Regions from separate parts of the Cohnella sp. genome, predicted to be linked through region 1. Evidence: riboswitches for the same ligand, from Rfam matches in the RefSeq annotation. Region 1 holds a riboswitch; each other region holds the start of a gene.

Evidence for each region. Region 1 has a riboswitch for cyclic di-AMP ahead of ACESLM_RS18030 (nucleotidyl cyclase domain-containing protein). Riboswitches for the same ligand answer to the same signal wherever they lie in the genome.
Region 2: linked by a shared signal. The riboswitch ahead of ACESLM_RS19925 (TrkH family potassium uptake protein) and the one ahead of ACESLM_RS18030 (nucleotidyl cyclase domain-containing protein) in region 1 are both predicted to bind cyclic di-AMP.
Region 3: linked by a shared signal. The riboswitch ahead of ACESLM_RS12350 (resuscitation-promoting factor) and the one ahead of ACESLM_RS18030 (nucleotidyl cyclase domain-containing protein) in region 1 are both predicted to bind cyclic di-AMP.

The regions. Positions count from the first base shown of each region.
Region 1 is NZ_JBEPYQ010000055.1:28,840-38,979, forward strand. It holds gene ACESLM_RS18010 (hypothetical protein) at 1-452, shown strand, start outside; gene ACESLM_RS18015 (hypothetical protein) at 436-711, shown strand; gene ACESLM_RS18020 (helix-turn-helix transcriptional regulator) at 754-1,383, opposite strand; gene trhO (oxygen-dependent tRNA uridine(34) hydroxylase TrhO) at 1,401-2,306, opposite strand; cyclic di-AMP (ydaO/yuaA leader) riboswitch at 2,440-2,582, shown strand; gene ACESLM_RS18030 (nucleotidyl cyclase domain-containing protein) at 2,664-3,311, shown strand; gene ACESLM_RS18035 (response regulator) at 3,490-5,880, shown strand; gene ACESLM_RS18040 (response regulator) at 5,880-6,251, shown strand; gene ACESLM_RS18045 (HD-GYP domain-containing protein) at 6,270-7,325, shown strand; gene ACESLM_RS18050 (RNA polymerase sigma factor) at 7,457-7,975, shown strand; gene ACESLM_RS18055 (hypothetical protein) at 7,950-8,909, shown strand; gene ACESLM_RS18060 (ABC transporter ATP-binding protein) at 8,996-9,721, shown strand; gene ACESLM_RS18065 (ABC transporter permease) at 9,718-10,140, shown strand, end outside.
Region 2 is NZ_JBEPYQ010000065.1:6,914-17,053, forward strand. It holds gene uvrC (excinuclease ABC subunit UvrC) at 1-346, shown strand, start outside; gene ACESLM_RS19905 (transposase) at 776-1,705, opposite strand; gene ACESLM_RS19910 (YkoP family protein) at 2,187-2,915, shown strand; gene ACESLM_RS19915 (phosphatase PAP2 family protein) at 2,928-3,677, shown strand; gene ACESLM_RS19920 (hypothetical protein) at 3,613-5,322, opposite strand; cyclic di-AMP (ydaO/yuaA leader) riboswitch at 5,574-5,754, shown strand; gene ACESLM_RS19925 (TrkH family potassium uptake protein) at 5,868-7,211, shown strand; gene ACESLM_RS19930 (potassium channel family protein) at 7,225-7,893, shown strand; gene ACESLM_RS19935 (polysaccharide deacetylase family protein) at 7,951-8,730, shown strand; gene ACESLM_RS19940 (LysR substrate-binding domain-containing protein) at 8,741-9,658, opposite strand; gene ACESLM_RS19945 (succinate dehydrogenase cytochrome b558 subunit) at 9,840-10,140, shown strand, end outside.
Region 3 is NZ_JBEPYQ010000031.1:25,555-35,694, forward strand. It holds gene ACESLM_RS12325 (small, acid-soluble spore protein, alpha/beta type) at 1-182, opposite strand, end outside; gene veg (biofilm formation stimulator Veg) at 311-586, opposite strand; gene yabG (sporulation peptidase YabG) at 737-1,615, opposite strand; gene rsmA (16S rRNA (adenine(1518)-N(6)/adenine(1519)-N(6))-dimethyltransferase RsmA) at 1,704-2,579, opposite strand; gene rnmV (ribonuclease M5) at 2,585-3,136, opposite strand; gene ACESLM_RS12350 (resuscitation-promoting factor) at 3,473-4,630, opposite strand; cyclic di-AMP (ydaO/yuaA leader) riboswitch at 4,913-5,132, opposite strand; gene ACESLM_RS12355 (TatD family hydrolase) at 5,312-6,088, opposite strand; gene ACESLM_RS12360 (HD domain-containing protein) at 6,115-7,407, opposite strand; gene ACESLM_RS12365 (AbrB/MazE/SpoVT family DNA-binding domain-containing protein) at 7,736-7,990, shown strand; gene rsmI (16S rRNA (cytidine(1402)-2'-O)-methyltransferase) at 8,105-8,962, opposite strand; gene ACESLM_RS12375 (tRNA1(Val) (adenine(37)-N6)-methyltransferase) at 9,067-9,891, opposite strand.

The sequences.
Region 1 (10,140 bases):
GTTTCGCGGTTTTCTCCTACCGCACGGGCAAGCTGACGCCGCTGCCCGAGCCGTCGCCCGGCTTAAGCGCCTATTCGAACATCCAGAGCGAGCTTAGCGGGGAGCTTTTCACCATTCTGTATTCCGATCGTGGGAGCCTGGCGATCGCCCGCTATAACGTTGCAACAGGGGCGCAGGAGCAGGGCGAACTGACCTTGACGGCCGAGCAGTTTGGAGGACAGTCGATCCACAGCGTGAGCTTGGCGCAAAATCGGGTGTACGTTCTGCTGACTACGGTGAGCTCTAACAAGACTCGCATTTCCGACGGAAGACAGCTTGCGGCCGTCGTGCTGGATGCCGGCAGCGGAGAGCTGCTGTACAAAGGGGAAGCCGCATACGACGGACCGGCCGAGAAAGCTGACGAGTTCCGCAAAAATCTGTGGCTGACCAACGTCAATGCCGATCGCCCGTAACCCGCACGAGGAGCTGCTTCGACAAGAGAGGATCGCGCTGCTCAGAAAACTGGAGGAGCTCGGCTATTCGATCGCCTATTACGTACTGCGCTGCGAGGAGCAAGCCGTGGAAGCAACGCGGGCCGCGCTGCTCGCGGCGGGTGGGGACGTCGAGCTGCACAGATTGCCGGCCGAGGCGCAGAGAGAGAAATTCGCCCGGCTGGCCATGAGCTCGGCGATCGCGGTTAGACGCGATAGATTGCTGCGGCATGCGGAATAAACGACAAACGCTCTTCCTCGGAGATACGGGGAAGAGCGTTGTTTACGTACGGCGAATATGGTAGACGCACTTGCGATCGCCGGACGCGAGGCAGTCCGAACGCGTCACTTCCGCGCCCAGCAGCGTCTCGAACAGCTTCAGCTCGCAGGAGCAAGCCTGATTGTACTTGTTGGCGACCTGCGAGATCGGACAATTGTACTCGGTCAACACGTAGTCGTCGTCGGAATCCTTCTCCCAGGATGCCATGTAGCCGTTCTCGTTCTGAATGTCCGACAATGCGGCGACTTTCGCTTCGAGCTCTTTGCCGGCCATTTTCGCCTCGTACCTTTTCAGCAGAGTCGCCTTGCGGCGCTCGAAGAGAAGATTGACCATCGATTCGCCGGCTTCGTCCTCCAATTCGGTGAGCAGGTCGAGGGCGACGGCATGATATTTCTTCGGAAAATAGTCGTCCGCCCGTGCAGTCAGACGGTAGACGGCCGCAGGCCGGCCCATCGGCAGCCTGACGGTCGTCGATTCGATCAGATCGTCCCGCTCGAGATTGGAAATATGCCTCCTTACTGCCATGCCGGTAATGCCCAGCTGATCGGTAAGCTCCTTGGCGGTCAGCTCTCCCGAAGTTTTCAGCATTTGCATAATTCTGTTGCGCGTGGACAGATCCGAATCTTCCTTCAATACGTCACCTCCCGGGATTAACGGACCGATTCGGCCGCGGCCAGATCGTGCTCGGCGCATTCCGCCGAGCAGTACCCTCGATGCTCCTCTTCGCATTTGTCGCATACGAGGTGCTGCAGATGGCAGGTGTCGTCCGCGCAGTTAATGTAGCGATCCGTCTTCGTTCCGCAGTGATGGCACTCGCCGACCAGCGTATGCTCCTCGGTCTGGTTGATGCGCACCGAGACGCGTTCGTCGAACACGTAGCAATTGCCGTCGAAGCCGCGTCCCTGCACTTCCGGATCTTGCCCGTACGTGACAATGCCGCCGTCGAGCTGGTAGACGTCGCCGAAGCCTTCGTTCTTCAGCACGGCCGTCAGCATCTCGCAGCGGATGCCTCCCGTGCAGTAAGTGAGAATCGGCTTGCCTCTGTGCTCGGTCAGATTGTTGCGGATCCACTCGGGGAACTCGCGGAACGTCTTCAGATCAGGCTTGATCGCACCCCGGAAGTGGCCCAGATCGTACTCGTAGTCGCTGCGGCCGTCAAGGATGATGACGTCGTCCTGCTGCATTTTCTCATGAAACTGCTTCGGAGTGAGCCGCGCGCCTCCGTCGACGTTCGGATCGAGCTCCTTGTCGTAGCGCAGCGTCACGAGTTCTTTCTTGTAGCGTACGAATATTTTCTGGAACGCGTGGCCGTCGGCCTCATCGATCTTGAACAGCAGATCGGAGAAGAGAGGATGGGCGTGCATCGCAGCCATGTAGGCGTCGGTTTGCTCGACCGTGCCGGAGAGCGTTCCGTTGATTCCCTGATCCGCGATCAGAATTCGGCCCTTGATGCCGAGCTCTTTGCAAAATTGCAGATGTTCGGCGGTGAACTCCTCGGCGTTCGGAACTTTAACGTATTTATAGAACAGCAGGATTCGGTAATCTTTTGTAGACATCGTTAACACCTTTCCGTCGGCTATTGCAGGTAGCCGGTAATACGATAATCGTAGCGGTTCGCCCTCACATAGTCAACATAAAGGTTTATTATGTTGCCAAAAACGGTTTGACATCCTTAGCTGATCGGCGTACTATAAATATACGCTTAATTTCCGTCCGCTTACGGGTGGAAAACGGGGGAACCGATCATTCAGGGGCGAATCGTTCGCGCAGAACGTAGGGTACCATCTACCCGAGTCCGTCAGCTAACCTCGTCGGCAGAGATGGGTCTGAGAATTCGATATTTATTTTCATTTCGGACCCTTATTCAGGGTCTTTTTGCGTTCTCTTAATGACCCGAACAGGAGGTGTTAACGATGCAGCAGGCGGAATCCGTCAGAACGACTTACGATAGCTTGATGGAGCGGACGAGGCAGCTCGTGCAGCGCATGGAGGAGACGGAGGCGTTCGTTCCATCCGAGGAACAGTACGCCGTCCTTCACTTGACCGTCGAAGCCGACGGGCAGGAAGGCGGGGATCGCGACTTGAGCCGGGCGCAGATCGGCGTCAGGCGATTCGTAACCGTCATCGCGCAGATCGTCTCCGGCTGGGGAGGCCAGCTGATCGAAGCGAGCCACCAGTCGTATACGGCTATCTTTCCGATGTCGGAAGCAGATGCGGTTGGACGGAGCTGTCTGTGCGGCGTGCAGATCGTCCAGGCGATCGACGCCGTCGTCAATCCGTCCCTTGCGGAGGAGGGCATTCCGTTCCGCTTCCGCGGCGGCGTCGGCGTCAGCATGGGGCGCGTATACAGCTTCCATACGGGGCTGTCTCTCCCGGCGAACAGCCTGTATTACGGCGAAGCGATGACGAGCGCGGTCGAATACGCCAACATGACGGACGGACAGGTGATCGTGGACAAAGTCGTCAAGGAGCACTTCGAGCGCTCCGGATCGGAATATCAAGTCCAATTCGTGCCCTATCGCTATCATGAATGGGTCGGTTATCGGTTTCATATCGGTTAACGGCGTCAGCAGGGGACTATCCCTCGTCATCGGGAGATGACGGCGGGGGTGGTCTTTTTTGTTGGCGGATCTTCAATCTGTCTCCAGCTTTGCCGATGAGAGATACATAGAGCGTCGAGCCGCCTGGCCGGCGCCTTTCCTCACTTAAATTACATTCCAATCAAAGGCAGGTTGATTCATGCAGCACGTTCACGGTTCCTACGACACCGCTCTTGTCGTATTCTCTTACGTCGTCGCGGTCGTCGCATCCTATACGGTATTGGATTTGGCGGGACGCGTCAGCGAGTCCTCGGGCTTCAGCCGGGCCATGTGGCTGGTGTTCGGCGCCGCCGGGATGGGCATGGGCATCTGGTCGATGCATTTCGTCGGGATGATGGCTTTTAAGCTGGATGTCCCCGTAGCCTATGATCTTACGCTTGTCATCGTTTCCGTTCTCGTCGCCATTATCGCCTCATACGTCGCATTATCGGTCGTCGGCAAGAATCAGCCGACGATGGGGAACCTGCTTGGAGGAGGGCTGCTGCTGGCCGTCGGCATCTCGGCGATGCACTACATCGGGATGGCGGCCATGCTGATCGACATTATGTACGACCCGCTCATGTTCGCGCTATCGATATTGATCGCCGTCGTCGCGTCTATCGCCGCGCTGTGGCTCGCGTTTTATTTTCGCAAGGAGAGCGGCGAGGGAGAAGTGTGGAAGAAGCTGGGCAGTGGCCTGATTATGGGCGGAGCGATCGTCGGCATGCATTATACGGGCATGTTCGCCGCGAGCTTCCATATCGGCACCCGTTCGGAGATCGCCTCCGGCATGCTGCTCGATCAGAAGTGGCTCGCTTATTTTATATCGGGCGGCACCTTGTTTACCCTCGGCCTTTCGCTGCTCGGGATCTTCGTGTCGAAGCGATTCTCGCGTAAAGATTCGGAGATCGAATTGAAGTCGCGGGAAATCTACTTGAAAAATCAGGAGCTTCAGCGGTTGAACGACCATTTGGAGGAACTCGTCCGCGAGCGCACGGCTCAGCTCGAGAAGGCGCACGACGAAGCGATCCAGGCGAACCGGATCAAGAGCCAGTTTCTGGCCAATATGAGCCATGAGCTCAGAACGCCGCTGAATGCCATAATCGGTTACAGCGAGATGCTCGTCGAAGAAGCGGAGGAGCTCGGCGAGCCGGCTTTTGCCGCCGATCTGGAGAAGATCAGCAAGTCGGGCAAGCATCTGCTGGCGCTGATCAACGACATTCTCGACATCTCCAAGATCGAGGCGGGGAAAATGGACGTCTATCTGGAAACGTGCGACCTCGGAAGCGTCCTCCAAGAAGTGATGTCCACGGTCAAGCCGCTGATCGAGAGCAACGGCAATCGGCTCGAGACGAAGTGGGAAGACGCCGTCATGACGACGGACGTCACGAAGCTGAGGCAAATTATGCTTAATCTGCTCAGCAACGCCGCCAAGTTTACCCGCGACGGCGCGATTCGGATCGAAGGACGTCTAATGGAGAAAAAGGGGACGAGCGGCTATTCGATCCGAGTGGCGGACTCCGGGATCGGGATGACGGAGGAGCAGATCGGCAAGTTGTTCCAGCCGTTCACCCAGGCGGATTCCTCCACGACGCGCAAATACGGGGGGACGGGACTCGGGCTGACGATTACGCAGCGCTTCTGCGAACTGCTGGGCGGAGACATCTCGGTGGAGAGCCGGACCGGAGAAGGCAGCTCATTCACTTGCTGGCTCCCGCTTGGGCAGGTCGGAGAGGTTCAAGGGACGGGGCCGCAAGCGGAGAAGCCGCCGACTCCGCAGCTCGGTTCCGAATTCGCCGCAAGCGATAAAGTCAGCATCTTGCTGATCGACGACGAACCGGTCAACCTGCAGCTGATGCGCAATTATTTGGCCGACGAAGGCTGGACGCTGGCGTTCGCGGAGAGCGGGGCGGAAGGGCTGTTGATGACGAGGCAGCTGAAGCCGAAGCTGATCTGCCTGGACATTCTGATGCCGAGCATGGACGGGTGGAGCGTGCTGTCGGAATTGAAGAGCGATCCCGAACTGCGGGACATTCCCGTCGTTATCCTCTCGCTGACGGACGATAAGCCGCTCGGTTACTCGCTCGGCGCTTCCGAATTTCTGACGAAGCCCCTAGAGCGGGAACAGCTTGTCGCGGTCATCGACAAGTACTTGCCGGATACGGAGGAGCGTACCGTGCTCGTCGTCGAAGACGATGTCACGACGAGCGAGATGATGGTCAAGCTGCTCGGCAAGGACGGCTACTCCGTCGCGACGGCGGGCAACGGCAGACTTGCGCTGGAGAAGCTGGCGTTCGAGAAGCCGGGATTGATTTTGCTGGATTTGATGATGCCGGAGATGGACGGCTATCAGTTTCTGGCGGAGCTGAGGAAGAGGGAAGAATGGAGCTCCATCCCGGTCGTCGTCGTGACGGCCAAGTCGATGGCGGCGGAAGAGAGCTTGCGGCTTAACGGCTATGTCAAAGGAGTGCTGCAAAAAGGCTCGTTCGAACCCAAGCAGCTGCTGGCGGAAGTTCGCCGATACATGAACGAGAAACGGGAGGTGAGCTAATGCACACGATTCTTCTGGTGGAGGACAACGAATTGAACCGCGACATGTTATCCAGAAGGCTCGTTCGCAAAGGGTTCCGCGTCTTGACGGCCGAAGACGGGCGCGAAGGAGTCGAGCTTGCGTCCTCGGCGCTTCCCGACCTCGTGCTCATGGATATGAGCCTGCCGGTCCTGGATGGCTGGGAGGCGACGCGGATGCTGAAGAGCGATCCCCGAACGCGTTCCGTTCCGGTGATCGCGCTGACGGCCCATGCCATGTCCGGCGACGAGAAGAAAGCCTACGAGGCCGGATGCGACGACTTCGATACGAAGCCGGTCGATCTCCCGCGGCTGCTCGGCAAAATCGAAGCGGCCCTGCTCAAGACAGAATAGAATGGAGTGCGTGCGCCGATGGACGCCAGCATAGACGCGAAAATATTGATCGTCGACGATCAGGAATACAACGTAAGCCTATTGGAGCGCATTTTGACCCGCGCGGGATTCAGCCGCATTCACAGCACGCTCGATCCGCACGAGGTGCAGCGAATGGTCGCCGAAGTCGAGCCCGACATCGTCCTTCTCGACTTGCACATGCCCGGCATAGACGGTTTGGAGGTGCTGAAGAGGATACGCGAGCAGGTCGGGCAAGAGAATTACTTGCCGGTTCTCATGCTGACCGCGGACACGACGGCGGAAGTGAAGCAGCAGGGGCTTCAGGCCGGGGTCAACGATTTCCTGGCCAAGCCGTACGATCGGACGGAGGTCGTACTGCGTATACGCAACCTGCTTAAGACGAGGGAGCTGCACTTGCAATTGCAGCACCACAACCGGACGCTGGAGGACAAAGTCCAGGAACGGACGATGGAGCTCAGCCAGGCCAAGCTGGAGATGATGCTGCTGCTCGGCCGGGCGGCGGAGTACCGCGACGACATGACCGGGCAGCACACGCAGAGAGTCGGCGAGCTGTCGGCCTTGATCGCCGAGCGGCTCGGCTTGCCGGAGAAGGACGTCGACCTGATTCGCAAGGCGGCCCCGCTGCACGATATCGGCAAGATCGGCATCCCGGACGAAATTTTGCTTAAGCCCGGCCGCTTCGAGCCTCATGAATTCGAGCGGATGAAAACCCACACGACGATCGGCGCCGACATTCTCGAAGGCAGCTATTTCAATATTTTGCAGCTGGCCCGCGTTATCGCGCTGTCCCACCATGAGAAATGGGACGGATCGGGGTATCCCCAAGGCTTGGCCGGAGAGGAAATCCCGATCGAAGCGAGAATCGTCGCTCTGGCCGACTTCTACGACGCGCTTACGCACGAACGCCCGTACAAGAGGGCATGGACGCCGGAAGAGACGATGGAGGAGATTGCCCGCCAGCGGGGAGCCCACTTCGATCCGCAAGTCGTCGACGCCTTCGAGGCGTTGTTCCGGGAACGCGATTTTCATCAACTTATTGAATTGTCATCCTAGCGCAGAAGCGGCCTATACGGCCGCTTTATTTTTGTATTGGGCGAGCTGTAAGGAAATCGCGCCTCGCGCGTCTAATTATAGAAGGTAGAGGCAATCAAAGGGAGGAGGGGACCGTCGTCGACAGTTCCGCAATCGAGCAATGGTTTCTGACCTACGGCTCGGACGTTCATCGCTTTCTCGTGTATTACACGGGGAGGAATCAGGTCGAGGATCTGGTGCAGGACGTCTTCGTCAAAGCGCTGCAAGGAAGCCGGGATTTCCATGGGCGGTCCAGTCCGAAGACGTGGCTGTTCTCGATCGCGCGGAGGGTCGCGATCGACGAACAGAGGAAAAGGCGGCGAAGCTTGCTGCTGCCGTCGCGGCTGATTGGCGAACGCAAAGTTTCCGTGGCGACGCCCGAGGAGATGGCGATTCATCGACAGGATGTCGCGGACGTATACCGCGCGATCATGAAGCTGAAGAGGTCGTACAGAGACGTGCTGCTTCTGCGGATCATGCAGCAGCTGTCAGCGGCCGAGACGGCGGAGGTGCTCGGATGGACTTCCGCCAGGGTCGACGTAACGCTGCACCGGGCAATTCGCAAAGCAAGAGGCATTCACGGAGCGCTGGAAGGAGGCGAGGATTATGCGCGAACAACCGAACGGGGATAGCTGGATCGAGCTGCTGAAGGAGCTGCCGTTCAAGCCGCTCGATCAGGCAGCCGAGCAGGAAATTTTGCGGACTTTAAGACAGGCGGGAGCAGCTTCAGGAAAGGACTCGAAGCGCGGGAGAACAAGGCGGCTGTCGCTGCTCGCCGGTGCCGCTGCCGCGTTAATTGCTATCGCGTCGTTATCGGGAATCATCGATCGCGCGGACAAATGGGGGGCGTCTCTGCTCGGCCTTCGTCCTGCAGCCCCCGCCGCGGAAATCAGTCCGCTTTTCGACCTGATCGACAAGGACGGAACAGTCGTCTATCCGGACCGGTTGAGAGGAATCGAAGGGAAAATCGCCTTTAGCGAATATCCGGGAGGCTTCGTCGCGAATTCGGGAACGACGGTGTCCAAAGTGTTCTGGTACTTATGGGGGGACCCGCAAAGGCTGAGCGGGGCGTATCTCGTTGCCGAAGCGGTCAACCTCGATACCGGCAAGAAGTTCGCCCTCAACGAAACGAGGCTGAACGGTCCGATCTACGGTGCGGACGCGAATGCCGTCACGCGCTTCAACAGGTTTCCGGACAAAGGCGTCTGGCGTATCGACGTCGAGCTGGACGGAGAGCCGTACGGTTCGATCGTCGTTCGGGTGAAGGACGAGTACATTCATACGGAATCTTCCAGCTTCCTCGTTTCCAAGGACGATGCGTCGATTGGCGTCACGGAGACGTCGTTGATCGTCCAAGGGCACGATATGCCGGAGACGCTCGACGTGATCGTTCAGCCTGCGGACGTTTCCGGACAGGCGCGGAAGCTGACTTTTCTCATAGAGCAGGAGTACGTTCAAGCGATGGAACCCGTTACCCATTATTCGGGCAGCCTTGAATTCGACGTTCCTGGGAAGTGGAGAATCGAAGTGCTCGGCGAGAAAACGACGGTGGAGGTGCGGCCTTAGCCGCAACCTCCGGTTGACACCTAGCCTTGTCCCGAATTAAAATGTGAGTGAACACTCACTTTTATTTCGAGACGGAGGTTGCGACCATGGGGATAGCCGTGCAGTTCGACCGGGTCAGCAAGCGCTACGGGAAGAAGACGGTGCTCCAAGACGTTACGCTGCAGATGCGGCAAGGGCAGATTTACGGTTTGATCGGACCGTCGGGAGCGGGCAAGACGACGCTGGTCAAAATGCTGGTCGGCATGGAACGCGCTGATACGGGCAAGGTGAACGTGCTGGGGGAAGCGATGCCGAATTTGAAGCTGCTGCAGGACATCGGCTACATGGCGCAGTCCGATGCCCTCTACACGGAGCTGACGGGAGAGGAGAATTTGACGTTCTTCGCCTCCTTGTTTAAGCTGGGCAGAGAAGCGAAGCGAGAGCGCATCGCGTACGCGTCCGAGCTCGTTAACCTGTCCGGAGAGCTGGGCAAAAGAGTGTCGGCCTACTCGGGAGGCATGAAGCGGAGGCTGTCGCTGGCCGTCGCCTTGATTCAGAATCCGCGCCTGCTCATTCTCGACGAGCCGACGGTAGGCATAGATCCTTCGCTTAGGGCGTCGATCTGGAGCGAGCTGCTGCGGTTGAAAGAGAAAGAAGGCAAGACGATCGTCGTCACGACGCACGTCATGGACGAGGCGGCCAGATGCGACTACCTCGCGATGGTTCGCGACGGACGCATCCTCACTTCGGGAACGCCACGTGAGCTTATGGCTCAGTACGATACGGACAATCTGGAGAGCGTATTTCTGGCCGCGGGAGGTTCCCGCCGATGAGAACGAGAGCGTTGATCGCCAGAATCTGCCGCCAGATGATCCGGGACAAAAGGACGCTGGCGCTGCTCCTTGCCGCGCCGCTGCTTGTGTTAACTCTGATGTATTATATACTGAACGGAGGAGAGGCGGACAATCCGAGAATCGGCATCGTTCAGGAGGACGCAGCCCTCGCGGGCATGCTGCAGCAGGCCGGAATCGACCCCATGCTGGTGTCCGAAGCTTCTGCCGAAGCGATCGAGCGGCACAAGCTGGACGGCGTCCTGACGTTCGAAGCCGGCCGCCCGGCGCTGATGCTGGAGAACGCGGATCCGGCGCAAGCGAAAGCGCTGCGGATGAAAATCTCGCAGATCGCGGCTCTCCAAGCGCTGGACGGACTCGGACTCCCTGTCACGGCCGCTCCCGGCATCGAGACGAGCTAC
Region 2 (10,140 bases), on a different contig from region 1:
CGGGTTGGCGAAGGACGCGAAGCACCGCACCTCACAGCTGCTCGTGGGCGATCCGCCCGAGGTCGTGCCGCTGCCGCGCGACAGTCAAGAGTTCTACTTGCTGCAGCGCATCCAGGATGAGGTGCACCGGTTCGCAATTACGTTTCACCGCGAGAAGCGGGCGAAGTCGATGGTCGCCTCCCGTCTGGACGCGATACCGGGCATCGGAGAGAAAAGAAGGAAGCAACTGCTGAGCCATTTCGGCTCGCTCAAAGCGATCAAGGAAGCGTCCGTCGCGGATTTTCGCGCCGTATCGATCGGCGAGGCGCTGGCTCAGCGCATTCTCGACGCGCTTCATGCGGAATAATAATTTGCCTTATAGGGCGGCGTTATCGGTCAGTCGGACTGGCTGGATAACGCCGCCTTTTCTCTTCTTTTGTCGGTATCCCGTCCACTCAGTTTTCCTGCACCGCATTCTGAGTATAAACGTAGCGCCTTTTCTCTTCTTTTGTCGGTATCCCGTCCACTCAGCTTGTCTGCACCACATTTTGAATAGGTACGTAGTGCCTTTTCTCTCCTTTTGCCGCTATCCCGTTAGCTCAGAAACCTGATCAACCGACATTAGCGAAGAGACTATCCCGTTCGGTCAGTTGATGCATTTCGTGCTATTTATGAACTTCACACTGATTCGCCCTTGAGAGTATCCCCGTCGCTCAATACAAATCCAATTCGTTGGAAATCGGGCTTGTTAAAATGAAGAGAAGCTGTTTACAAATACAAAGAAGAGAGAGGAGGATTACCCAAGTTTAAGCGATTGTTGCCTTGCGGCTCGAGTTAATCTGTTAGAGCGGGAACCGCCGGCAGTCTTAGTGAGCTCCGGGTAGGTGATTCTAGAAGAATGGATGCAATCCGCGAGTAATTGAACGTAGAGGGTGGATCTGCCGCGATTGTAATAATAGCAAAATTGATCAAGATACGCCTGCAGGTGCTTAGGACCGATGCCTAGAAACGTTCGGCCAATCCACCAAGTCACATCGTACCCCATCCACACGAGCTTTTTATTCATATCCCGTCCGTACTTTCGGGTTACGATTACGTTTGTCGCATCGTCAGGATGAACGTGAGCGCGAATGAAAGGCGCCGTATCCGGGCAGTCGTACTTGTCTTTTAACGGGGCTTTGGATTGCAGTTTAATCACAATTGTGTCTGGAGTGCCGTCGCTCGCATCCGAAGCGCCGATCAGCAGAGGTTGTTCTTGTTGATGCCAGTCGAAGGAAGGAACCATCCGTTTGCAATAGACGGAATCCGAAACGCGAACAATGCCCGATAGCAGCCGATTCGATTCTCTCGCAGCCATGGCGCGGCGAATTTTGTGACAGATCAACCAGGCCGTTTTGTAGGTGACATGGATCGCTTCGGAGAGCTGGCGGGCATTCACGCAGCGGGGCTGGGCATGCAGAAAAATGGCCTGGAACCAACGATGAAGAGGCGTACGGCTGCCCTCCATAATGGTGCCGGCGATCAAGGAAGTTTGCGTATGGCAGGAGCGACATTCGTAGAGCGGAATCCGACGGGTGGAAATGAGATAGAAAAGCGGGTGGTTGCAGCGCGGACAGCGAAAGCCGTCGGGCCACTTCAACTCGAACAGAACAGGGAAACAATCCGCTTCCTCATTATAGACGGAACAGAATTTTTGGAATTTCTCCGCGGCTTCTTTAAGGCTCATACGAATCTCCCTTCCGCTTTAAAAGAACGTTTGTTCTGTTTTTATTATACCAAACATTTGTTCTTGTTTAAAGTTTTAAATAGTTAATTTTTCTTTTTATTTATAGTGACTTCCAACTGACTCGAGGGGATATCGGCAAAAGGGGCGAAGAACTGTAAGCGTGGTATAACGTCAACTGACCGAAAGGGATAGCGGCAAAAGGGTGGGAAAGACGGTGGGGCAGGTGCGGCGTGAACTGAATGGAGGGGATAGCGGCAAAAGGCATACAGAGAATGAATGGAGAGAGATAGAACGAACTGATCGAGAGGGATATCGGTAAAGGGATGAAACGTAGCTGTGAAGCGGACTGACGGAAGGGGATAGCGGCAAAATCTGAGGGGTTATTATATGCGCTCTAGACCAAAGTCTAATGCCTGCTGGACGAAAGTTCGGAAACGAACCCGACGCGAAACGATGGGAGCGGGGGAGACGGCGAGATACAATGAAGCTAACGCAAAACGGAGGCGGAGGAACGGATATGCAAAATCAACCGGAATGGTCGGCGGGCAACGCGGGGTGGACAAGAGGAACTGCGGCGCTGCGCCGCGGCTTCGGCAGTGCCAGACAGAACGTCTGGATGACGTGGGAGAGAACGGCCGCTTGGGCGATGAAGCTGACGAGCGAGCATTCGCTGTACGCGGGGATCTGCATCGTGATGGTCAAAAGGTATAAGGGAGAGCCGTTTGTCTGCGAGGACGGGACCCGGATCGAACGAGGAGACCGGATCGGCGAGCTGCATCTGAACAACGGGAAGGTGCTGGCGCTGACACGGGAGCTGGGGGCGGACCGGGCCGCGCTTCAGACGGCGCGTCTGGCGAGGAAATCGCTTAAGGAAATCCGGCGGGAGTTGGACGGTCGGCCGGAGCTGGCTCCGGTCAAGGCGCTCGTCGGGGTTACGATTCTCCATCGGGGACTGACGCACGGTCTCGGATTTGAACAGCGTCCGCTTGCTTCGAAACGGTTCGAGAAGCTGACGTCGATCTATTTGAAGCTGCTTCTCCGCTTCATGCATCCGAACGGACTGGCGCGCAGCGAGCGGAGCAGGCTGAAGCTGACCCCGGTGATGCTCGTCTGCACACGCGGCAATCTCGCCCGCAAGTTCGGGCCTAAGCCGGAGCTCCGGCAGCACGGGGGCGGATCGTCCGGCTGCGAAAGTTTAGCCTCTGGATAAGGAGTGAGCAAGTTGAACGCAACTCCGATCGAATCGCGAGCCCAGGCCGTCAAGCAAGGGGCGGCTTGGCGGCCCTTGCTGTGGCTGCTGCTCATTCCGGCTATTAATCTGCTGTACGTCCTGCAGAACCGGGCGGCGGGCAACGCGAGGTCGCTTGTAACCGAAGTCGACGGGAGTATTCCGTTCGTGCCGGCATTCGCGCTGCCTTACTCGCTGTGGTACCCGTTCCTGTTCGTCGTATTCGTTCTTGTTCTTCGCAAAGACAGGAGGGAATATTTCCGGCTGCTGCTGGCGTTTTGCCTCGGCTTGCTGCTGTCGAATCTCGTTTTCCTGGTGTTTCAGACGACCGTTCCCCGCCCCGAGATCGGGACGGAAGGTTTTTTCCACGGTATCGTCTCTTTTATTTATGCCAACGACCAGCCCTACAACTGCTTTCCGAGCGTACACGTGCTGACGAGCGCTCTTATGATTTACGGCGCTCGCCGATTAAGAACGGCGGCGAAAATCCCGATCGCGGTCGTGGCCGTCAGCATTATCGTTTCCACGGTGTTTATCAAGCAGCATGTCATCGCGGACGTTATGGCCGGGCTGCTTGCCGCCAAGCTCGTCTTCTGGCTGGCCGGCAAGCTCATCAGGCGGTTCGAACGAAGAAGAGAGCTGTCGGATAAGTATAAACAGAGTATCAGACAGCTCAGCTTCAGGTCCGAGGACGAAGCGCTCGATGAAGCCGCCAGATCACGATGCCGACGAGAGCCGGGGTGAGGAGGCTGAAGACGCCTCCGGCGAAATCGCCCGGCAAGCCGTCGAACATCATCTGCATGCCCATCAGAATCGCATCGAGCGTTACATGCGCGAAAATGACGGCCATCAAGCCGAAACGCAGCATGAACCAACCGAACAGGAACGACAGCAGCACGAGTTCGATGACGCGCGTGTAAACCGGATAGACCGCGTAACCGACATGGCCGAGCGCCCAGAACAGTCCGGGCGGCACGATGGCGATCGTCGTCAGGACGACGACCGTTCGGGCCGAAGGCTCGCCGCCTTTCAGCTTGCGCGCGAGGCCGACGAACCAGCTGCGGAATACCCCGATGCCGAACAGCCGGCTTTGCAGCTCCTCCGATATGCCAGCGCACCAAGCCAGCAGCGGCAGAAGCAGAGGAATGCTCATATTGTACATCGACTGCGTGGCGTCCGAAGAAGCGAAAGCGCCCAAGCTCTTTTCCAGCACGAGCAGGATGACGGATTGAGCCCCCAGCAAAATAAAGGCGAGGAAGTAGCCTTCCTTCATGCTCTTCAGCACCGCTTCCCCGTAACCCGATTCCCGCCATCTCGGCCAGAGCGAATGGCCCATCGATTTCCATAAGCCGTCTCCGCCGACGGCCGAGAAATAAGTGAGCAGCGCCATCGCCGCGTAAGTGACAAGGCTGACCGTAAGATTAACGGTATCCCCTATGCTGACTCCCGATTCCCAAGTACCTGCCCGCAGACCCGGAATCATGTTATAGGTCAGGCCCGCGTACAGCGCGAAAAAGACGGAAGCGAGGAAAATGCCCCTCCGGTAGGAAGTATGCCCGCCATGAGTCCCCGTATAGACGATCGCCAGGATGAACAGCAGCACTTGGGGCAAAATGAAGCCGAATACCGACAATCTCGTCGCCCAGCGTTCTTGCCCTTCCATGTATTCTGTGAACGCCTCAGGCAGATCCACCCGGTAATCGACCGCTCCCCCTTGCCAGCTCGGGAAAGACGAACTCGTCAGGCGGAATGGCGCCGGAGCGGTGACTTGAAGCTTAAGCTCGGCTTCCCCGATCGCCGCTTGCCGGGAGATGTATTCGAAAGCTCCTCCGTCGGTCGTTCCGCCCGCCCATTCCCAATCGCTCGTGCGAACTCCGAACCAGGAAGCGTACTGCAGCACGCTGGCGGCTTGTTCGGCCGTCGGCTCCTCCGACGAGGATAAGGCTTCGCCGATAGCAGAGTCGGAATCCGCGCCCAAGTGCCGCCAAGCGACGAGGCTGCCCGACTCCATATGGAGCGAGACGGTTAGCGCCCCGGGCACCCCGTCCGCGTACAATTCAACGACGTAGACGTCGGTGGGGGTTGCCGCGGCCCACTGCTTATTGTACGAGTCTGTCAACGCATGTTTGGATAAGTAGCCGTTCGTTTTGCCGTCCGTCATATGCGTGACCGTCGTCTTTTTTACGTCGGAGGCTTGGATGTTGAATTTGTCGGCGGCCCATTGGATCGCCCGCTGCTCCGCTTCGGCCCTTGTGAGCACGGGGGCGGTGTGCATGGAAAACAATTGCCCTGTAATGGGGAACACTTGGATCAATAAAAACAATGCCAGTCCGATCGCGGCCGTCCAAACCCAGCGTTTGTCCAGCGGAAGCGGTCGATTTTCGATCATTCGGTTTCTCTCCTCGCCTGCAGAAATTCAAGTAAACGTATACAGTGGCTTCGCTCTTGACGGCTGCCGATTTTTTCATTTAGTATCTCGTATTTTCGGCGAAAATGAAAGCAAACGAAGCGATAATGACTGTCCGATGGCTAATCCTTCGGATAATTGTGCGAAAAAATGCCTAAACGAGCCGGATTGCCCCCTTTTTGACGTTGTTCCTCCGCGGGGTAAAGACTATAATGCGGTGGTACGTCTTTTATCCGATAGAACGGCCGAATTTCTGCATGCAGAAAACGGGGGAACCAACGGACGACGTGTACAAGAACTATTGTATTCGAACATCCCGGGGTGAATTCCGACCGCGACCGACGCGGAGGATAGGGCAGCCTGTTCGAGCCCGAACCCGACAGCTAACCTCGTAGGCGCTATACGAACAGGAATCGCGTGCAGTGAAGGCACTGGGGTTCCAGTGCTTTTTTTTGCGTCTAGAGGGAGCCTATGGCGTTTTTGCTTATTTGCGTAAAAAAGCGACGGGTGCAGCAGAGGTGGATTAATTGTTAAAAAAAGCGGTGCGATGGTTGTATGCTTCTCCTCCGAGAATATTGCTGCTCGGATTTTCTTTCATTATATTGACGGGGGCCGTGCTGCTTATGCTTCCCGTCGCGTCCGAGAACCGGGAGCCGCTCTCTTTCGTGGACGCCTTGTTCACCGCGACTTCGGCGACATGCGTGACCGGTCTCGTGCTGTTCGATACGGGCTCTCACTTCTCCACGTTCGGCCATTGGGTCATTTTGCTGCTGATCCAGATCGGCGGCATCGGCTTCATGACGATGGCCACGCTGTTCGCACTGATTTTGCGGAGGCGGATTTCGCTCAAGGAACGGCTGGTTTTGCAGGAATCGCTGAATCAGGGCAGCATCGAAGGACTCGTCCGGCTCGTGCGCAAAGTCATCTTCTACGCGCTGGCGCTGGAGCTGGCCGGAGCGGTGCTGTATACGATCCGTTTCGCGCTTGATATGCCGCTCGGAGAAGCGATATACCACGGCGCGTTTCATGCAATCTCCATCTTCAACAATGCGGGCTTCGATCTGTCCGGGGACGGCAGCAGCCTCATTCGATACTCCGAGGATTATTATATGAACGCCGTCTCGATGGCTCTGATCGTTCTTGGGGGATTCGGCTTTATCGTGCTGGCCGATCTATTCGATTATCGGAATAAACGGAAGTTTTCGCTTCATACAAAAGTTGTGCTAAGCGTTTCCGCGACGTTGATCGGCGTTGGGGCGCTGATCATCTTGATCTTCGAGTTCACGAATCCCCGCTCGATCGGCGATGAGCATTTTTCGCATAAAGCGCTGTCCGCGCTGTTCCAGTCCGTGACGACCCGCTCGGGAGGCGTCTCTACCGTGGAAATTGCCGAACTGCGCCAAGCGACGCAATTTTTCATTGTCATTCTGATGTTTATCGGAGCTTCCCCGGGTTCGACGGGCGGAGGGATCAAGACGACGACGTTCGCCGTGCTGGTCGGCGCGGTGCTGGCGATGATGCGAGGCAAGGAGGACGTCGTGCTGTTTCGGCTGCGGCTCGCCCAGGAGCGGGTGTACAAAGCGATTACCGTTACGCTGTTCTGTATCGGGATCGTGCTGGCGGGAACGATGCTGCTCGCGACGACCGAGGATGCCAGCTTCCTGAAAATTCTGTTCGAAGCGACGTCGGCATTCGGCACCGTCGGATTATCGATGGGATTGACCGCGGACTTGAGCTTGGCGGGCAAGCTGACGATTATTGTTCTGATGTTTATCGGTCGTCTAGGGCCGCTTACGTTGACTTACGCATTGGGGCCTAAGCAGGGACGATCGCTTTACCGTTACGCGGAAGGTAAAATCATCATCGGGTAGAGGACGGAGAAACATGAAATTTAATCAATTCGTTATTATCGGGTTGGGCCGGTTCGGCTCCAGCCTCGGCCGGGAATTGATCAGTTTGGGGTACGAGGTGCTCGGTGTGGACCGGGACGAGGAAAAGGTGCAGGAGTTGTCGGGGGTGCTGACCCACGCGATCATGGCGGACGCGACGGACGAGGAGGTGCTGCGTTCCGTCGGGGCGCGGAATTTCGACTGCGGCGTCGTCGCGATCGGCGACGATATCCAGGCGAGCATTCTGGCGACGATTCTGCTGAAGGAGCTCGGAGTGAAGAAGGTCGTAGCCAAGGCGGTATCGGATCTGCACGGTCGTGTGCTGGAAAGGATGGGCGTCGACCGGATCATCTACCCGGAGCGGGACATGGGTGTTCGCGTCGCGCACCAACTCGTCTCGCCCAACCTGCTCGATTACATCGAATTGTCCAAGAAGTATACGATCGCGGAGCTGGCGGTACCCCGGTGCTGGTCCGGCAAATCTCTGGAGGACGTCGATTTGCGCGGCAAATTCGGCTGCAGCATCGTGGCGATTCACAAACCCCAAGGCATGATCATCGCTCCGGCCGCCAAAGACGTATTGTCCATGGAGGACGTCATGGTGCTGATCGGCACGAACGATCAGATCGGACAGTGCCAGGAGTCGTTCGATTCCGGTGAATGAAAACCATCCCGTTCGCTCAGGCTAGAAATAGAATGAGCGGGATGGGAGGGTTCGGCGATGAAGATGAAACGCCTGGGAGTAGCGGTGATGGTGCTGGCAAGCGTCGTCACCTTTTTAGCGTTGCGGGGCGGTTCTGCAGCCTCGGCCAGCGCAGGGCAGTCGAAGCCTTCAGGCATCCACTGGACCGAATGGGAGCGCAAATACGAAGGCGTATTTGTGCTGTCCGCTTCGCGCGAGTCCCGTAAGGTGGCTCTGACGTTCGACGACGTGCCCGATCCTCGCTTTACGCCGCGAGTGCTGGACATCTTGAAGCGCAAAGGGGTTCGTGCCAGCTTTTTCGTTGTCGGCACGCGAGCGCGCAAATATCCCGACCAGGTCAGACGCATTCATCGGGAAGGCCACGATATCGGGAATCACTCCTACAGCCACCCCGACTTTTCGAAGATGTCGCTTGCGAGGGTGCAGGAACAGATCATGAGGGCGGAAACGGCGATTGCCGCGGCGGTCGGGTTCAGACCGAGGCTCGTCCGTCCCCCGTACGGGGAAATCGTGCCGAGGCAGCTGGACTGGGCGAAAAAGCGGGGTTATACGGTCGTCAATTGGGACGTCGATTCGTCGGACTGGAGGCAGCTAAGCGCGAACCAGATATTCCGGAACGTGACCCGGGCGGTTCGACCGGGTTCCGTCGTTCTGATGCATGCCGGCGGTGGAGAAGGGCAGAGTTTGTCCGGCACGGTCGAAGCGCTTCCGAGAATCATCGACTGGCTGCGCGAGCACGATTACGAGCCGGTCGCGTTGACGGAGCTGCTGGGCTTGCCGGAGAAGCGGGGGCGGTGAAGCCGCCCCTTTACGATTCTTTGTAACGCGCGGCTTCCCGATTAAAATATGCGGTCGTCTCCTCGATCAGGAAACGCGTCGATGGAGCGATCCAGGCAGGGTCTCCGTGAATGAGAAATGTCGTTCTTTTCGTCTCTTCAAGCTCTTTGATTCGCGGAAGGTATAGATCGTTGTCGAGCAGCACCTGCTCCCGAAGATAGGATCGGGGAAGCAGCGAGCCGGCGCGGCAAGCGGACAGCAGCCGAATGATGGCTTCGAACGAGTCGATTTCCATTCGGACGTCGGGCTTCAGGTTGTATTTTTTCAATAACTCGTCGGTCAGCGTACGGTACCACGTGCCAGGGGAGAACAGGATCATCGGCAAGTTCTGGAGATCCGCCATTTCGATGTGCGTTCTTTCTAATATAATGTGGTTTCTCGGAAGCACTAAGATAAGGTGGTCGTCAAATAAGGGTACACTGGTAATGGCGGGATCGTCGATGACGGAAGAGGCGACGATGCCGAAGTCGACTTTGCGCTCCTTGACCAGCTCCGCGATTTCGTGCGATTTGCCGGTTACGGCCTTAATCTCCAGGTGAGGGTGCTTCTCGGTCATCGTCCTCACGAGATCGGGCAGCGTCGTCTGCAGCGTCGTCAGGCTGGCCCCGATCGTGGCGATGTGGGCTTCGGACGATTTGTAAGCGTTCAGCTTTTGCAAGTAGCTGCCGTGAAAGCGTCTGAGCTCCAGCGCGAACTCGTAGGTCACCTGACCGGCCGCGGTCAGCTCCAGTCTTTTGCCGACTCTGCGGAACAGGTCGACTTCCAGCTCTGCTTCGAGCCGGGCAAGGCGTCGGGATAAGGCAGGCTGGGACAGGTTTAATCTTTCCGCCGCTTTGTTTAAGCTGGTCTGCTCCACGATTGTCGCGAACAGCCGCATATCTTCAAGCATGGAAGTCCCTCATCTCATATGCAGAATAGTTATAAGTTATAATATTAAATAAGCAGTTCCATTATAAGCGAAAATAGAGTAACCTTAAAAGCGGTGACAAAATGGTGACGAATGCCAACCGTGCAACAAGCATCGTCATCCGATGTCGAAGCACGGATGCGAAAGGAGAACAAACTTAGACATGAAAGGTAATTCTTATTTACCGCGCAAGCTTCATTCGCTGCTTGGCGTGATCCCGCTCGGCTTGTTCATCGCCGAGCATGCGCTGACGAACTACTCGGCCTTCGAGGGGGGGCAGGAAGGATTTTCGGACGCTATCCATCTGTTGAACAGCCTTCCGCTTATTTTCTTCATGGAGCTGTTCATCATCTGGCTGCCGATTTTGTTCCACGGGGTGTACGGTCTGTACATCGCTTACCAGTCGGATCTCAACACGGGCCGATTTAGCTACGGGCGCAACTGGGCGTTCGCCTGGCAAAGAA
Region 3 (10,140 bases), on a different contig from region 1:
CAGGATCTCGGCGCTCTGGACGCCGCCTGCTCGGCGATCTGAATGGCGCGTTTCACCATATTGCCGGCGTCCTTCGTGCTGATGCCGCCCCATCCTTCTCGCTGAACCTTGTCGTAGATGCCCAGGTCCTTCGCCAACTCCGCTTTGAATTGCTCCGACATGACGCTTCTTCTTCTGCTCATCGTACGCCTCCTGCTCTCGATGTCTTGGGACGTTCAAGATTAGAATGCCTCGGATGTTCCGCAGGCATGCAAAACGGGCAGCACGGCGCCTTCGGATCGGCGCGGTGCTGCCCGTACTATTCAACCGTCTAATGCGACAAATAATTGATGCGAACCTGACCGTCGTCATTGCACAGCATCACTTCAACGGATTCGGTCAAAATATCGGCGTAGCTGTACGAAACCCGCTTGAACGTGTGCTGCTCCTGGTCCAGCTTGACAATGAAAACCGATGGGTAGATTTCTTCCAGAACCCCCGTGCGTTCGATGGTTTTGCGTCGTCCACCGTTGGCGCGGAGCATGATTTTGGAACCGACGTGAGGCTCCAGGCTTCGCTTGATATCGAGAAGCGTGTTTTTAGCCATGATCCACTACCACCTCTTTCCCTGTAAATTATATCTAAAAACAGGGGAGGTGTCAAATGAATCAAAATATTATATCAACGATGCGGATTTACTGTCAACGGTCATTTTCCTTGAGATTATCCGGTTTTTTTAAAAGATCCTTCATTTCCGTCACAAAATGTTCACATTTTGTTCAGAACTGGCTGCTTTCAAATTCGGGACGCCTATCCGGTAACGCCCCATCGTCTCGATGCCCCCTACGCCCTGCTTGCCGCTGATCGTATGCGCGATGACATCCGTAATGTTGATCGTGTCGCGGAACGGCGTGAACGCCGCGCGTACGGCCACATAGACGGGATCGAGCGCATGGATCATGATGCGGCCGGGAGAGCTGGCGAAATTCGCTCCCGCCTGAAGCAGCGCCTCGAAATGGGATTGGCATGCGCCCGCGACGACGACCAGAGAGTCCCGACTGCGCTCGTAATCCCTGGCGACGTTCACGGCGTGCACGAAGTTCAAGGAGTTCTTGTAGCTACTGAGCTGCTGCAGGTCCTGCCGCTGCTTCAGGACGCCGTCATGGCCTGTGATGACGACGATATCCGGATGGACTTGGGGAAGCATGCGCAGCAGCATGTGCGGCATCTGCGATTCATGGCAATGAACGCCTTCCGCGGGCACCTTCAGCTGCGCGTATACCTGCATGCTCTTCTTCAGATAATTCGGGTCGCCGTCCAGATGAAGCACTTTGCCCGGCATTTCGAAGAACGGCTGCCTCCGGTCGTCCAGCGCTCCCATAAACCCGATGCGGCTGAACTGTCGGCTTCGTTCCTCGCTGATCTTGCGCAGCGATTCGTTCGCTTTAATACGCGCTTGGCGCGTCCCTCCGAGCTCGTCCGGGTTTCGTACCGTTTGAAGATCCTCGATCGGCGCATCCGCCAGCAAGCGATAATCCGTCCCTCTGAGCACGGCTTGCCGAGCGGCGAACGCCGCGACCCGGAATAACACGTCTCCGCCATAGGATTTCCGTACGACTAGATCCCCCTGCTTCATGGGCCACTCACCTCTCCGTCTATCCTATGGAGTCATGAGACGATGGGTGCGCGTCCGGGGGAACGGGATTCGCGCCGACGGGACGTTTTTATCCGAGCATGCCGCTGCGGGTCAGCGCTTCGCACACGGAGGCGAACTCCTCCAGAGACAGCGTCTCCGCACGCCGCTCCGGCTGAATGCCGATCTCCCGAAGCAGATCTCCCAGCTCGGCTTTGCGGTCCTTGCCCGAGAAGGCGGACAAATTGTTCGCCAACGTCTTGCGGCGCTGCGCGAACGAAGTCTGAACGACGCGGAAGAACTTCTCCTCGTCCGCAACGCGAACGGCAGGCTCCGGTCGGCGCTTCAGCTTGATGACCGCCGAGTCCACGTTCGGCTCGGGGATGAAAGCCTTGCCTGGCACGACGCATACCAGCTCGGGCTCGCAGTAGTATTGGACGGCGATGCTCAAGCTGCCGTAATCCTTGCCTCCCGGCTTGGCGGACATTCTTAAGGCGACTTCCTTCTGCACCATGACGACGATGTTCTCGATCGGCAGCTTGTCCTCCAGCAGCTTCATGATAATCGGCGTCGTCACGTAATACGGAAGGTTGGCGACGACGCTGACGCCGGCCAGGCCCGCGAATTGCTCCTGCCAGAGAGCGTGCAAGTCGGTCTTCAGAATATCGCTGTGGACGATGCTCACGCGCTCGTAAGGGGCCATGACGTCCTTCAGGATCGGAATGAGACGCCGGTCGATCTCCACCGCGGCGACCTTGCCCGCGGCCTTGGCAAGCCTCTCCGTCAGCGAGCCGATTCCCGGGCCGACCTCCAGCGCTCCGCGGGTTCCGTCCAATTCCGCCGCGGCGATGATCCGGTCGAGCACATTCCCGTCGATCAGGAAGTTCTGCCCGAGACTCTTCTTGAACGTAAACCCGTGCTTGCGAATAATTTCGCGCGTCCGGTTCGATGTGGCGATGTCGTGCATGCTGATTATCGTCCTTCCCGCTCCAACTGTTCCAGCGCCGCCTGAAACTCGGCCTTCGTAATCCGGAACATGAGACATCTCTTATAAAATTGTTTGCCGTTCGCGTAGCCGATGCCCAGAATTTCTCCCATCCGCTCCCTGCGGCTTGCGGACGCGGCATGAACGATGAGTCCGGCTTCGAGCAAGTCGTTCCATTCGATCTCCGCAGGCTCGTCCGTATCCGTCTCCGGCCCGCGAACCCGGTCCAACGCGCGGCGGATCGCCTCATCGGACGCATGCTCTACGCCGATGCCCCTGCGCCCGCGCGCCTCGTCCTTCGTCAGGAAGGCATGCTTGCACCCCGGCACGCGCTCGGAGACGATCTTGCGGATGCGTTCCCCCGGAGAGTCCGGATCGGTCAGCACGATCACCCCTCTGCGGGCTTGCGCAAGCTCGATCCGCACGAGCACGTCTTCCCCGATTGCCGAGCCTCCGGTCTCGATTGTGTCGGCGCCTACGGCCCGCTTAACCGCCGTCGTATCGTCCTTGCCCTCCACGACAATCATTTCTCGAATCATTCGTTTTCATTCCGCCTTTACTCCGCGCATTCCTTCAAGCGTATACGAGATCGCGGAAGAGGGCAAGTCCGGATGGTCGGCCCTCTAGGGCGTGTATGCATACTCCGAGGGTAGCAGATATGGCCGAATTTTTGTTCCATGCAAGGAACTTTTGTGAAGGCGTACCGGGGGTACGTCAAGCAAAAGTGACGAAGCAGGGGGCGAAAAGGCGGTGATAGATGCCCCTGAGCGGGTTTGCATACACGCCCCTAGCCCGCGCAACGCAAAAATCGGGAAGAAGCCCCAAGAGGCTCTTCCCGACGTAAAGCTCTATTGCATCGCAGCCGACCGACGCGACTAATCCGAGGACGGTTTGACCGGCCCGATCACGTATACCGTATACCCGCGTTTCAATCCGAACTTGTTGGCATACGATTCGCTGTCGTAGTAAATATCGATCTTCTTGCCCTTGACGGCGCTGCCCGTATCTTCCGCCCGGCGGAAGCCGATGCCTTCGATGTAGACCCACCAGCCCAGAGGAATGACTCTCGGGTCGACGGCGATCGTACGGCCTTCCTTCACGGTCGTTCCCGAACGGGTAACTCCGTAGCCTTCGTCCCCCTTGCTCTTGCCCGTGGAAGCGAAGTCCGCGGAATACGCGGTCAACGTTACGTTGCTCAGCATCCGTTTCACTTTGACGCTCTTGCCGTTCAGCTTGACGACCTTCGCTTCCGCGGCTGTCGGCGGTCCATTGTACGACGCCAGAGCCACTTCGGCCTTCTTCTTCGTTCCGATCGCGACGACCTGCTGCACGGCCGGCTTGGCGATCGTCTTCTCGATCATTTCCTGGCTGATCAGCTTGCCGTCTTCGTACACCTTCTCGGTTTTGTAGACGACTACGCCTTTTTGACCTTCGGTAACGACCTTCGTCTTGCCTTCTTCAAGCTCCGCGCTCTTCTGCTCCACAACCTTGAAGGCGATCGGGCGCTGGGTCTCTGTAACCTCTTTGCGCACGCGGACGACCGACACGGTCATTCCTTCCCGCAAGGGACTGCCAAGCTCCGGAACGACGCGGTCGTGCTCGGCCAGCTTGATGTTTAACGACTCAATGACTCCCCTAATCGTATCTTCGCTCGAATAAGCGATTTGCTGTTTGCCATCCGCTTTGATCATGACGCCTACCGCCCGGTCGATGACGAGCCGGCTTCCCTCTTTCAAGAGATCCGTGGCCGCCAAGGAGAGATGGTCGTTAGGTCCGATATAGATGTCCTGTTCTTCAAGCAATCCGAGCACGTTCGACGTTTTCGTGGAAATCACCTTCGAAACGCCGTTGTCGATAATCGTGATGCTCTTGGTCGCCGCCTTCTGCAGCAACGATACGAACATGATGGTGATGGCAAAAACGAGAATTGCGGCCAATAGCGCTGCACGCAAATGCTCATGCTTCCAACGCAGTGCGAAAAGCTTGCCGGTCGGTCGTGGATCATGGGTTTCCTGTACAGGAATTGCGCCCATATCTCGTTCCTCCTTCATAGCCCCGCCGTCGACTGTAATGCATGAATATTGTCAGACGCGACTAATCCAAAATGGTTAACGACTCTTGGCGATCGGACTCGAAATTTTCGCGGATTTCAGCCGGATCGATCAAGCGCCGCCTTCCCCAGTTCAGAATACTCACATGAGAGCATGTTACCCCAGGCAGTTGTGCTGGCAACACAAAAAGCCATCGAGACAGAGGATCTGTTCGTGGCTTCCGCATGATTGGAATTAAGCTAAGTAAAGTAGCGGCACGAGGGTGACCTCTCTCTATCACGCTTGCGGGGTTAGCTGTCGGATTCGGGCAAAGAGAGTCGCCCTAACGGCTGCATGCCCGACGCGTCACTCAGATAGAGCCGCCGTCCCGGCACTTGCCGTATTCACCCCAAGATTGCTCGGACCGCATTGGACGCTCACCTCATGATCGTCGCCGCGTTGGGTCCCCCACTCTCCCGTTCGGGAGATTAAGCGCACTGGAAAAGGAATGTCGTATTCAAACTTTCTGATGAAGATCATAACCTCTGCGCGATAACGGTGTAAAGACGACCGATTGAACGAATTTGCCCATTTTTAAGGAAAAACGATCGGAACCTGCGCGATAATCGCAACAAAAGTCAGTTTTTTCTTCGAAGTGGTCCGTTTTTCTTCCGTTTCTTCCGTTTATCTCGTTATCCCAAAACAGCGCCGGGCATTTTCGCTTGTAATTTCTGCAAGTTCCTCCAAAGAAATGCCTTTAATCTCCGCCGCCGTCTCGGCGACCAGACGCACGTAAGCGGACTCATTTCGCTTCCCTCGATAGGGGTGAGGCGTCAAATATGGAGCATCGGTTTCGATCAGCAATCGATCCATCGGAACCCTCTCCAACACCTCTTTCGGAACGCGAGCGTTCTTGAAAGTGACCGGTCCGCCGAAGGAAATATGGAAATTCATATCCAGGCATATTTTGGCCGTCTCCCAGCTTCCGGAGAAGCAGTGCATGATCCCTCCGACCTCCGAAGCCTTCTCCTCTTTCAGCAATTTTACAATATCCTCGTGCGCGTCCCGATTGTGAATGACGATCGGTTTGCCGATCCGTCGCGCCAACCGAATCTGTTCCCGGAACACCGTGTGCTGAACGTCCTTCGGCGAAGTGTCCCAGTAATAATCAAGCCCGATCTCGCCGATCGCGACGACTTTCGGATGGGTGGTGCACAGCCGTTCGATCCAGGCCAGATCTTCTTCCAGCTTCATGTCGACCGCATCGGTCGGATGCCAGCCTACAACGGCGTAAATAAACGGATATTTCTCCGCCAGCTCCAGCGTAGTCGGGATCGTTTCGCGGTTAAATCCGATGTTGACGATCGTGTCCACGCCGGCTTCCAGCGCGCGTTGAATCATTTCTTCTCGATCGTTGTCGAACTTGCGTGAATCGAGGTGGGCATGGGTGTCGATAAGCATGTCGATTCATATCCTCTTTTCTTCTATTATATAGACAATCTGGCGCGCGTTTCGGGACTGAGCAGATGAGCGTGAGGCAATAGCCGCTCCTCTGGGTAATAGATGTAATAGTTGCCCCGGTGCAAGCCCGCAATGGAGCGTATAATATCGGATTGGACCGAGATTTCCGTCAACTGATCGCGCTTGTCCAACAGCAGGATCGGAGGCTTCTCTTTGCCGTCCGGAAGCGCTCCCGGCTTGTAGACGTCATAGGGAGAATCTTCGGGGGTATCGACTTCCATATGATAGGAAGGATCGAGGCCGATGCTTCGCCACTGGCTGCGGACATCATCAAGCCATTCCCTGTATTCTCCGGTCAGCGGAGCGTACTTGTACAGCTGACGGTTCAGGAAACGCCGGCACAGATCCGACAGCAATTCGTCTCGCTCTTCCGACCACTGGCCGAACGCCGTCTGCACCATCGCTTCGTCGAGCTTCATATATTGTTCCAGCGTAACGGAGCGCGACAGCAAAGACCGGATCGGAGCTAGCATAAAGGAGAACTCGTATCCTGACGACAAGAGCTCGCTCGCCCTGCGGAAAATTTGTCTCAGCAGAATTTCGGAGCTGCGGGTGACGGGATGGAAGTAAACCTGCCAATACATCTGGTACCTGGACATCAAGTAGTCTTCGACGGCATGCATCCCGCTATCCTTCACGACGATTTTTCCCTGGAACGGGCGCAGCATGCGCAGAATACGGTCCAGATCGAACGTGCCGTAGTTCACTCCGGTAAAATAAGCATCCCGCAGCAGATAATCCATCCGGTCCGCATCCAGCTGACTCGATACGAGACTGACGACGATCGGCTTTTCGTACTTCTTGCGGATGACCGCGGCGACTTTGTTCGGAAATTCGGGGTCGACCTCGCGCAGCACGCGGTTGATCTCCGTGTCGCCCAAGACGACATTGCAGGTCCATTCTTCATGATCCGTACCGAATATTTGCTCCAAAGAATGGGAAAACGGACCATGTCCGACATCATGCAACAAAGAAGCACAAAGACTGAGTAATTTTTCCTCTTGCGGCCAGTCGCCGTATCCATTACGCTCAAACTGAGAAATTACTTTTCTTGTAATTTCATATACACCCAGCGAATGGGAAAATCGACTGTGCTCCGCCCCATGAAACGTAAGATAGGAGGTGCCTAGTTGGCGGATTCTTCGGAGTCGCTGGAACTCCGGCGTATTGATGAGCTTCCAGACGGTTAGATCCTGCACGTAGATGGAATGATGCACAGGGTCCTTGAAAACCTTCTCCTCATGTAATTTCGTCAACATGGACATCACCTCATATTTGTCAGCTTTCGACAAAGTCTTTGTCAAAAAATCGATTAAAGTCGAATTTTGTCGAATATCGTTTCCCTTTAATTTTCTCTTCGCCTAATTCCGCTATTTTTGAGAGATCGCCATAACTGAGAGGATTCTCAGACTTTATTTCAGGATTTTAAGTAATTCCTACATGCTTTCAGGTTGACTTTTTTGGGAATGGTTGGTACGATAGAGTACGGAAAACAGTGAACTTTGTCGAAAACTGGCGATAACGGACATAACTAGATTTACACGTTCGTTTTGTACTTATTTAATCTTACGAGAGGGGTATTACCAAATGATGAAATCTACCGGTATCGTACGTAAAGTCGATGAATTGGGACGGGTGGTTATTCCGATCGAGCTGCGCCGCACGCTTGGCATCGGAGAGAAAGACGCTCTGGAAATTTACGTGGACGGCGAGCGCATCATGCTTAAAAAGTATGAGCCAGCATGCATCTTCTGCGGCAACGCGGAGAACGTCACCTACTTCAAAGGAAAAATTGTTTGCAGAGAATGTTTGAAGGATTTACCTTCCCCTGTGACAAATTAGAGAAAATAGTTTATAATAAAATTTGTATTCTAATAATTGTTAATTCCAACCTTTTTATACTCCTTGCCCCCTCCCGATGTCGATCTCGGGAGGGAATTTTTTTGCTTTGCGGTACTACTCGTCTCCATTCTCCTCGAGCAGCGCCCGGTAGACGTCCCGCTTCGATATTCCCCGATCTGCCGCAGCCGATTTCATCGCATCCTTGCGGGCTTGTCCGGCCGTCTCATAATGCGCGACATGCTGCGTTAGCGATACGGAAGTCCACCATGCGTCCGCTTGCTCTGCGCTCGCCTCCCGATTTCCGTTTTCCGAACGCGTTCCTTCTATTAATATACAACATTCCCCGAGCGGAGCGTTCTGCTCGATGTGCGCCAGACAAGCCTCGACCGTGCCTCTGACGACCTCTTCATGCTTCTTCGTCAGCTCGCGAACGATGGCCATTTTTCGGTTGCTCCATCTCTCGCCGATCGCCGCTACGGTTTTCTTGAGCCGATGAGGGGACTCGTATAAGATTAGCGTTCCGCTCTCGCCCTCCAAACCTTCAAGCAGCTTGTGCACGCCCTTGCGTTCGCGCGGCGGAAAACCGACGAACAGGAAGCGATCGGTCGGCAGGCCGGAGATGATCAGCGCCGACAACGCGGCGTTCGCGCCCGGAATCGGCACGACAGGAATGCCGGCAGCGGCGGCGTCCCTCGCCAGATCCTCTCCGGGGTCGGAGATTGCGGGAATGCCGGCGTCGCTGACAAGCGCCACGTGCTGGCCTTCCAGAAGCAGCCGAATCAATTCGGGACCGCTGGCCTCCCGGTTATGCTCATGATAGCTGACAAGCCGATTCTGAATGTCGAAGTGCGTCAGCAGCTTGCGCGTCTGCCTCGTGTCCTCGGCGGCGATCAGTTGGACCTCCTTGAGCGTACGAATCGCGCGAAACGTCATGTCCTCCAGGTTGCCGATCGGCGTCGCCACCAGATACAGCGTGCCCGGCTTCTCGCGCGCGGCGAAGCTCTTTTGAACCGTTGCCGTCTCCGAGGAAACTGGGCTCGTTGCCGGACTTTCTCCGCGCTTGTCCTTTGTTTTGTTCACGACCGTTTCTCCTCCCCCTCCCGATTTCTTTTGACCGCCGGCGTGCGTCCGTTCGTTCGCTTAAAGTCGGGCAATTCCGCCGCTTGACCGTAAAATACGGCCAACAGCTCCTGCGTATACTCCCCGTCCTCTTCGTAGACGATCAGCGGCGGCAGCAGACGGACTTCGGGCCTTCCGTCACGCGTTCCTTCTATTAATATCATATTCGCCTCCGCATCCTTGCGGGGGTGCACGAAGCGAATTCTCTTCGGCTCGATCCGGTAACGGCGCATCAGATCGATCATATCGGCCATCCGGCTCGGGCGGTGGACCATCGCGACTTTTCCTCCGGCCTTTACGCTCCTGGCGCACGCCGCGACGACGTCCTCCAGCTTGCAGCCGATCTCGTGCCGGGCCATCGCCTGATGAATATTTTCTTTGCGGTCTCCGCTGGCCACCGGCAAATACGGCGGATTCACCGTGACCGCATCGTACAGTTCGCCCTCCGGCTTCCACTCGCGCAGATCGCCTTCTATAATATGTATCCGATCGTTCAAGCGATTAAACTTCACGCTCCTGCTCGCCATGTCTGCAAGGCGGGGCTGAATTTCGACGCCGTCGATCGTCGCAGCCGTCCTCGTCGTCAGCAGCATCGGAATAACGCCGTTCCCCGTGCACAGATCAAGTATACGCCCCCTCGGGGGCACTCCGGCAAATCGAGCAAGCAGCACCGCATCGAGCGAGAAGCTGAACACTTCGGAGCTTTGAATGATTTTCAGATCGTGGGTAAGGAGATCGTCCAGCCGTTCCCCGGGCTGCAGAAGCTGTCGTTCCGCGTTCACAGGCTCGTGCCTCCTCTTCTATATACTTACGCCACACTTAGCTTACTTGATTCGACGCTTGATCGCAAACCGGCTTGCACGTTGTCTTCAAGCCCGACAGAACGGTGATCGAGGACCCGGTTTCGGGTTCCCCGTTGGTCGTTTCGACCGGACCTCCGCCAGGCGCTCGCGGCTCATGCCAACGCCGTTGTCGACAACTGCGTTGCGGAGAACATCCGCAGGGTGTACACGAAAGAGCCCCTGCATCTA